Regions from separate parts of the Peribacillus asahii genome, predicted to be linked through region 1. Evidence: riboswitches for the same ligand, from Rfam matches in the RefSeq annotation. Region 1 holds a riboswitch; the other holds the start of a gene.
The links. A riboswitch is a leader RNA that binds a small molecule or an ion and turns the genes downstream of it on or off. The one in region 1 is predicted to bind S-adenosylmethionine.
Positions count from the first base shown of each region.

Region 2: another riboswitch for S-adenosylmethionine. It lies ahead of BAOM_RS20950 (methionine ABC transporter ATP-binding protein); the one in region 1 lies ahead of BAOM_RS14665 (bifunctional homocysteine S-methyltransferase/methylenetetrahydrofolate reductase).

Region 1 covers NZ_CP026095.1:2,994,052-2,998,484, reverse strand. Annotated here, with positions in the region: gene dapF (diaminopimelate epimerase) at 1-599, shown strand, start outside; gene BAOM_RS14670 (spermidine synthase) at 868-1,779, shown strand; SAM riboswitch class I at 2,180-2,282, shown strand; gene BAOM_RS14665 (bifunctional homocysteine S-methyltransferase/methylenetetrahydrofolate reductase) at 2,393-4,240, shown strand; gene metH (methionine synthase) at 4,233-4,433, shown strand, end outside.
Region 2 covers NZ_CP026095.1:4,238,380-4,242,812, reverse strand. Annotated here, with positions in the region: gene BAOM_RS20955 (O-acetylhomoserine aminocarboxypropyltransferase/cysteine synthase family protein) at 71-1,375, shown strand; SAM riboswitch class I at 1,501-1,613, shown strand; gene BAOM_RS20950 (methionine ABC transporter ATP-binding protein) at 1,822-2,856, shown strand; gene BAOM_RS20945 (methionine ABC transporter permease) at 2,849-3,517, shown strand; gene BAOM_RS20940 (MetQ/NlpA family ABC transporter substrate-binding protein) at 3,533-4,381, shown strand.

The DNA of each region.
Region 1 (4,433 bases):
GCTTTGATGTTAAGGATTTGCCGCTTGTGATTGAACAAAGCGAATTACAAAACGAACGATTGCCAGAATTACATGATACGCTTCTTTTTTCGGCGTTAGCTGTACCAAATCCACATTTAGTTACGATTGTAGATAGCGAAATGATTCATTCTGATGTTCAGGAAGTATTAGCAACAAAAGTAAATGGACCGAATGAGCTTTTCCCAGATGGAGTAAATGTAAGCTTCGTAAAACAGTTAGAAGAGGGACATATTTATGTCCGTACATTCGAACGCGGTGTTGGCTTTACAAACGCATGTGGAACAGCGATGTCAGCTTCAAGCTTAGTAACATGCTTAAATGGTTTAAATCAGCTTGAAAGTGATATTTCCGTATTCAATAATGGTGGTAAAGTGAAATGTGTTGTTCATAAACGTGATAATCAATATTCCATTGACTTGATTGGGAATGCTACAAATGAATACAAAGCAACAATTGAAGTGGATTTAAATTGTCCAGAGCAATTTAATGTGCTGACAAAAGAAAGTTTTGATCAAGAAATTACGCTATATGCGAAGCTTAAAGCAGACGTACAAAGCTATTTAAAAGAAGTGTTATAAATAAGAAAGGGCGTTTCCGAATAACATCGGAACGCCCTTTTTTTGTGGATAGATAGTGGGTAAAGCGCTTTTTGACTTTAATATCAAGAACAATACAGTTGCTAGATAAAGTCACATAATATAATTGAAATTTATTTATAAGAATCTCATTAATTTTGCTTTGTTTAAGTAGCCTTATTTTCTCTAAAGGATAAGGCAGTTGAGGGTTTTAGGAACTTCTATCTTATTCACAGAATAATATTTATAATAAAGACAAGGAGTGATGTGTATGGATCAACCGTTTGAATTGCATGGCGATTCTATTAGGGATTATATCTGCAAGGATGAAGAACCTGAAGGTGACTATCGAATTTTACGAACATTTAAAACCCCCACCCAGCGGATTGCCCTCGTCGATTATATTGGTGAAATGTTGATTTATAGCAATGGTGACGTCATGTTTGGCACAACAGATGGTGAGAGTATTTATGCAGAAGTGATGGTACACATTCCAATGGCTGCTGCACGCAAGCGGAAGAATGTTCTAATCATCGGTGGGGGTGGTGGAGTAACGACCCGCGAGGCCCTTCGTTATTCTGAAGTGGAGAAAATTACTACCCTCGACATCGACGAAGTGATGATAGATTTCGGTAAAAATTTGGAGGCTTTGGTACAATTTAATCAAGGTTCATTGAATCATCCTAAAGTTCAGGTCGTAATTGAAGATGGCAGAAAGTTTGTCGAGAAAGCCGGGGAAAAGTGGGATGTTATTATTATCGACCTTCCTGAGCCAACTGACAAATGTCCTGAGCTTTCCCGTCTCTTCAGCAGGGAGTTTTACAGCTTCTTGAAAGACCGTTTAGAACCAGGGGGTGCAATCTCTGTGGCTTGTTCCGCTTTTCCCTGGATGCCTGAGTACTTTTGGAGTATACAGAAAACCCTCAAAAAAGCTGGTTTCTATGTACTGCCATATCACAATTTCGTCGCGAGAGACGGAGAGGATTGGGCGTTTTGTCTGGCTACAACGTCCCCTGTTAAAGCAAATGATTTACGTATGTTAGTTCCAACACAGTACCTGTCACTTGAACGGCTAACAGATATGTTTTATATGCCGTTTCATTTTGTGAACTTTAAGAATAAAGGCAAAGTCCAAACAGACAGCAATACGGTGTTGCTTGATATTGTAAATGAAGCTGATTGAGTTGAACTTTATCATTTTCTATTTGGCCCCCAGCGTGTCCCCCTCAAGCTAACAATGTAAATGACTAGATACGAAATGATCTTTTTTCAAAACTAGCGAGTGCTAAAAAAGTAGACAAGCTAAAGAAGCCTATTAAAACGCAATGTTTTTCGCTAGATATTTTGTCTAGGCTGCCTCGCTATTTCATACACAATTCCTAGATTAAATAAATAATTAAAAAAAATACAAAAAAAGGTAAAAGACGAATATTGTTCGTGATTTGTCTCTAATTCTTAGTTATTTTGTTTGAAAAATTCAAAAATTAACTAGAAGGTATTGAATTTCATCATTGTTTCATGTAAATTAAGAATAATTATATTGTAATTTAATTTGAAATGTTTAGAAAAGTTTATATAAATCAATCTTATCGAGAGAGGTGGAGGGACTGGCCCGATGAATCCTCAGCAACCAGCTGTGTAAGCTAAGGTGCTAAATCCAGCAAGCGGGCGCTTGATAGATGAGGAGAATGTTTCTTATGAAAACCTTCTTCTTTTATTAGATAGAAGGTTTTTTCTTTTTCTTACACCATTGAAATAAAGCAGAAACTGAATTGTTTTTGGGAAAGGGTGCACATATGGAGTTTCGTAAAGAGCTAAAGCAAAGAATTTTAATTGGGGAAGGAGCAATGGGGACACTGTTGTATTCCCGTGGCATCGACCATTGTTATGAAGAATTAAACTGTACAGAGCCTGATCAAATTGAAGCGATTCATCGTACTTATTTGGATGCGGGTGCTGATATTTTACAATCGAATACGTATGGGGCGAATTTTCATAAATTAAAGCGCTATGGATTAGAAGATCAAGTGAGTCAAATCAATCGTCAAGGAATTGCGATTGCTAAAAAGGTTGCGCAAGGGAATGCGTTTGTGTTTGGAACGATTGGTGCTTCTAGAAGTATTAGAAAATCTGATTTAAGTTTAGAAGAAATTAAACGTAGTTTCCGTGAACAGCTATATAGTTTACTACTTGAAAGTCCTGATGGATTATTATTCGAAACATATTATGATTTAGAAGAATTGGAAACAGTGTTGCAAATTGCAAGACAAGAAACGAATATTCCGATTATTACAAATGTAACGTTGCATGAACTTGGGAATTTACAAAACGGTGTTCAGTTAAATGAAGCATTTAAGCGCTTAGAACAATTAGGTTCAGATGTAGTTGGGCTTAATTGTCGCTTAGGTCCGCACCATATGATTCGCGCTTTAGAATCTGTTCAACTTCCAAGCAATGCTGTGCTTGCAGCGTATCCTAATGCAAGTTTACCAGATTATGTGGACGGCCGATTAGTGTATGATGCGGCGCCGGAATACTTTGGCTCAAGTGCGCTTCAATTACGTGACCAAGGAGCATCCATTATTGGAGGATGTTGCGGTACGACACCGCAGCATATTACAGCAATGAAAGCAGCTGTTTGTGATTTAGCTCCAATCGTTGAGAAAAAAATGCAAGTAACGAAAGTGGAAACAATTGAAGTTCGGGAACAAGATCGCACCCCTGCTTTATATGAAAAAGCGAAAACAGAAAGAACGATTTTAGTAGAGCTAGATCCACCTAAGAAACTGGGAATCGAAGAGTTTATGAAAGGGTCTAGAGCTTTGAAAGAAGCTGGAGTTGATACGATTACGTTAGCGGATAATTCGCTCGCTTCCCCTAGGATTTCTAATGCAGCGTTGGGTATGTTAATTAAATCACAGCTTGATTTAAATCCGCTTGTGCATATTACATGTCGTGATCGAAACTTAATTGGATTACAGTCGCATTTAATGGGCCTACAAACCTTAGGATTAAATGAAGTATTAGTTATTACAGGAGATCCTTCAAAAATTGGCGATTTCCCGGGTGCAACATCTGTGTATGATTTATCTTCTTTTGATTTAATTAGTTTGGTTAAGCAGTTCAATGAAGGACTTTCGTATTCTGGACAAAGTCTTGGCCAAAAGACGAATTTTAAAATTGCTGCGGCTTTTAATCCAAATGTGAAATATTTAGATAGAGCGGTTCAACGAATGGAAAAGAAAATTGAATGCGGCGCTCATTCATTTTTAACACAGCCGATTTATTCCACTTCACAGATTGAAGAAGTATACGAAGCAACGAAGCATTTAGAGACACCTATTTTTGTCGGCATCATGCCGTTAACTAGTACCCGTAATGCCGAATTTATTCATAATGAAGTACCAGGAATTAAGTTGCCAGATCATGTTCGCCGGGCAATGGCAGCAGCAGGTAATGACCCAATTCAGGCGCAAAAAGAAGGTGTGGCAATCGCACGAGAACTTGTGGATGCGGCAATGGATAAATTTAAAGGTATTTATTTAATTACTCCATTCCTTCGTTATGAAATGACGGCGGAGTTAACGCGCTATATTAGAACGCTTGATCAAACAAAAACATCTGAGGTGGCAGCATATGAGTAAAAAGTCAATTAACGAACAACTACAATCAAAAATTCTATTACTGGATGGCGCAATGGGTACGATGCTACAAGCCGAAAATTTAACAGCTGAAGATTTTGGTGGAGAACAATATGAAGGCTGTAATGAATATTTAACGCTGACTCGTCCTGATGTGATTCAAAAAATCCATGAAGCGTATTTTGCTGCAGGTGCC
Region 2 (4,433 bases), 1.2 Mb from region 1:
TTTTGTTTTTTGGTAGCTCCTTCGTAGAAACATAAAGAGCCGTAGTAAAAGAAGAAGGGGAGAATAAAAAATGGCAGATAAAAATTATCGTTTTGAAACATTAAGTATTCATGGGGGATTGCAAGTTGATGAAACAGGAGCACGTTCATTGCCAGTTTATCAAAGCAATGCTTACTTATTCAAAGATACAGAGCATGCCGCTAATTTATTTGGATTAAAAGAAACAGGCTATATTTATACAAGACTTCATAATCCAACAGTTAGTGTGTTTGAAGAACGAGTGGCCCTTTTAGAAGGCGGAATAGGTGCTTTGGCTACCTCAAGTGGAATGGCTGCTATTACATTAGCGATTTTGAATATTGCTGGTGCAGGCGATGAAATTATCTCTTCTTCCACTATTTATGGCGGAACATACAATTTATTTGCTAATACACTTCCTAAATACGGAATCAAAGTGAAGTTTGTTGAGCCAAATGATTTAGAGAAATTTAAAGAATCGATTACACCTAGAACAAAGGCGATTTATGGAGAAACAATTGGAAATCCAAGCCTAAATGTATTAGATATTGAAGCACTTGCTGACATTGCACATGAAGCAGGGATTCCACTAATTGTTGATAATACATTTGCGACTCCGTACTTATGCCGACCAATTGAATTTGGAGCAGATATTGTTGTGCATTCTGCAACAAAATGGTTACTAGGAAATGGAACAACGATGGGTGGAATTATTGTAGATGGAGGTAAGTTTGATTGGAATTCACCGAACTTCCCTGGATTTACGGAGCCAGATCCAAGTTATGATCATTTAGTATTTGCCGAGGCACTTGGACAGGCTGCATTTATTGTGAAAGCTCGTGTTCAATTGCTTCGTGATATTGGTGCAACGTTAAGTGCACAAAGTGCCTTTCAATTTACATTAGGACTTGAAACATTACATGTACGAATGAAAGAGCATCTTGCTAATACAAAAGTGATTATTGACTATTTAGAACAACATCCGGCCGTTGAGTGGATTTCATATCCAGGTAAGGAAGACCATTCGGATAAAGCATTAGCTGATAAATATTTGCCTAAAGGGGCAGGTTCGATTATTACATTTGGTATTAAAGGTGGCCGAGAAGCTGGAGCGGCATTAATTAATTCCGTTCAACTATGGTCACATGTTGCGAATGTTGGAGATGCGAAGAGCTTAATTATCCATCCAGCTAGTACAACACATCAACAATTGAGTGATGCTGACTTACTGAAAGCAGGCGTAAGCGCAGACTTAGTTCGTTTATCTGTCGGCATTGAAAATGTAGAAGATTTAATTGATGATTTGAATCAAGCAATTGAAAAAGCGATAGCTGCGGCAGCGAAAGAAGTTGAATAAAACAGAATAGTCGGAAATTATCGACTTTTCTAAGACAATTGCACTCCCTATATATCTGTGATAAAATCACAAACATAATTATATATGAACTTAATCTATGTACGATTTAATTATATAGGATGTTACTCTTATCAAGAGCGGTGGAGGGATTGTGCCCGATGAAGCCCGGCAACCGGCAAAGCACTCGCTTTGAAAAGGTGCCAATTCACACAAAGTGTTACGCTTTGAAAGATGAGAGGAAGGATTAGTTTTTCCTGCCTCTCTGCTCATGTAGAGAGGTTTTTCTATTAAGGGTATATAAATCACTACATAGGAGAGTTTACTATCTTAATAGGTTTTATCTATTTTAGCGGGATGAACAGTCTCTATATTGTCGGGAGTGACAACTCGTTAAAGCAACTACCTTCAATGATATAGTTCGTTGATTGGATATAGAGGTGAGTGCAGTGATTTCTTTGTCAAAAGTCAACAAGTATTTCCGCTCAGGGACTGCGAAAAATGAGACCATTAAAGCGGTTAATAATGTGAATTTAACGATAAACAAAAGTGAAATTTTCGGTATAATTGGCTATAGCGGGGCTGGGAAAAGTACCCTGATCCGAATGTTAAATGGCCTAGAAACTCCTACAGAAGGTTCGGTTGTTGTAGCTGGTAAGGAAATTTCTAAAATTAAAGGTGCTGAGCTTCGCAAAGCACGCCAAGAGATTAGTATGATTTTCCAGCATTTTAATTTATTATGGTCAAGAACAGTTCAAGAAAATATTGCCTTTCCGCTTGAAATTGCGGGTGTTCCAGCTAAAAAACGAGCAGAACGTGTAAATGAACTGATTAAGCTTGTTGGGTTAGAGGGTCGTGAAAAAGCTTATCCTTCTCAACTAAGCGGTGGACAAAAGCAACGAGTCGGCATTGCGCGAGCGCTTGCAAATAATCCGAAAGTGTTGTTATGTGATGAGGCGACTTCAGCTTTAGATCCTCAGACGACGGACTCCATTTTAGATTTACTTGTCGATATTAATCAGCGTTTAGGGTTAACGATTGTACTGATTACACATGAAATGCACGTCATTCGTAAAATTTGCCATCGTGTCGCTGTAATGGAAAGTGGACAAGTTGTTGAGCAAGGCCCAGTCCTTGAAGTATTTAAAAACCCAACGGCTCCGATTACAAAGCGTTTTGTTCAGCAAGTAACAGAGCCAGAGGAAACAAAAGAAACTATCGAGAATTTGCTAGAACGTTTCCCAAAAGGAAAAGTCATTCAACTTACTTTCGTTGGGGAAGATGTAGAAAGTCCGCTTATTACAAAGTTAGTTCGTAATTTTGAATTAGATATTAATATTGTCCAAGGGAAAATTTCACAAACACGAAATGGCTCTTATGGAACACTATTTATTCATATTGATGGAAGTCATGAAGAAATTCTTCGCGCTATTCAATTTATAGAAGAGCAGCAAGTAGGCGTGGAGGTGATGACGCATGCTTGAAGAATTATTGCCGAATATAAATTGGGAAACGATGATTGAAGCAACAAATGAAACGTTATATATGACGGCGATTTCTGTTGCAGCCACTTTCTTTTTAGGGATTATACTTGGACTAGTTTTGTTCCTAACAGGGAAGGATAATTTATGGGAAAACCGATTCATCAATTGGATCATCAGTGCTTTTGTTAATATTTTTCGGTCTATCCCGTTCTTAATTTTAATTGTGTTATTGATTCCATTTACGAAAGCGATTGTCGGAACGATGATTGGAGAAAATGCAGCATTACCTGCACTTATCATTGGTGCTGCACCGTTTTATGCACGAATGGTTGAAATTGGTCTTCGTGAAATTGATAAAGGGGTTATTGAAGCGGCAAGATCGATGGGAGCCAAAACGAGTACAATTATATGGAAAGTATTACTTCCAGAATCTATGCCAGCCCTTATTTCCGGAATTACTGTTACATCAATTGCTTTAGTCGGTTATACGGCAATGGCTGGAGTAATTGGGGCTGGAGGACTTGGAAATTTAGCTTATTTAGAAGGGTTCCAACGTAGTCAAAATGACGTAACACTAGTAGCAACAATCATTATTTTAATAATTGTCTTCATTATTCAAATGATTGGAGACTTTATTACATCAAAATTAGATAAAAGATAAGAGGGGATGAAAAGAATGAAAAAGTTTTTAGGGTTTGCTCTAATTTTAGTTTTATCAATCGCCCTAGCTGCTTGCGGCAATGACAACAAAGATAATCAAGACGAAAAAGCCGCAGATAATGCAGAAGGAAACACAACGCTAAAAGTTGGCGCATCTAATACGCCGCATGCTGTTATTCTTGAAGAAGCAAAGCCGCTTCTTAAAGAAAAAGGTATTGATTTAGAAATCGTTCCATTCCAAGATTATGTATTGCCGAACAAAACATTAGCAGAGGGAGAATTGGATGCTAACTATTTCCAACACATTCCTTACTTAGAATCACAAATTGCTAAGAATGGTTATGATTTTGTGAATGCGGGCGGTATTCATATTGAACCAATCGCGATTTATTCTAAAAAATACAAAAGCTTATCTGAACTTCCAAAAGGTGCAACACTTATTATGAGCAGCTCAGTAGCTGACCATGGTCGTGCGCTTTCTTTACTTGAAGAAAACGGTTTAATCACTTTAAAGGAAGGTATTGATAAAACAAAAGCAACAGTTGAAGATATTGTAGAGAACAAACGTGATATTAAATTTGAAGCGAAATACGAAGCTGCTCTTCTTCCGGAAATTTATGCAAATGGAGAAGGCGACGCTGTATTAATCAATTCTAACTACGCTATTGATGCTGGTTTAAATCCTGTTGAGGATTCAATTGCTATTGAAGGTTCAAAATCACCGTATGTAAACGTTATTGCAGTAAATAAGAAAGATGAAAACAACGAAGCGATTAAAACATTAGTAGAAGTGTTACGCTCAAAAGAAATTCAAGATTTCATCACGAAAGAATTTAAGGGTGCGGTTGTACCTGTAAGTGAATAAGTGATGAAGGAAGGCGACTTGTTAATTAGGCAAGTCGTCTTTTTCAAGTGTT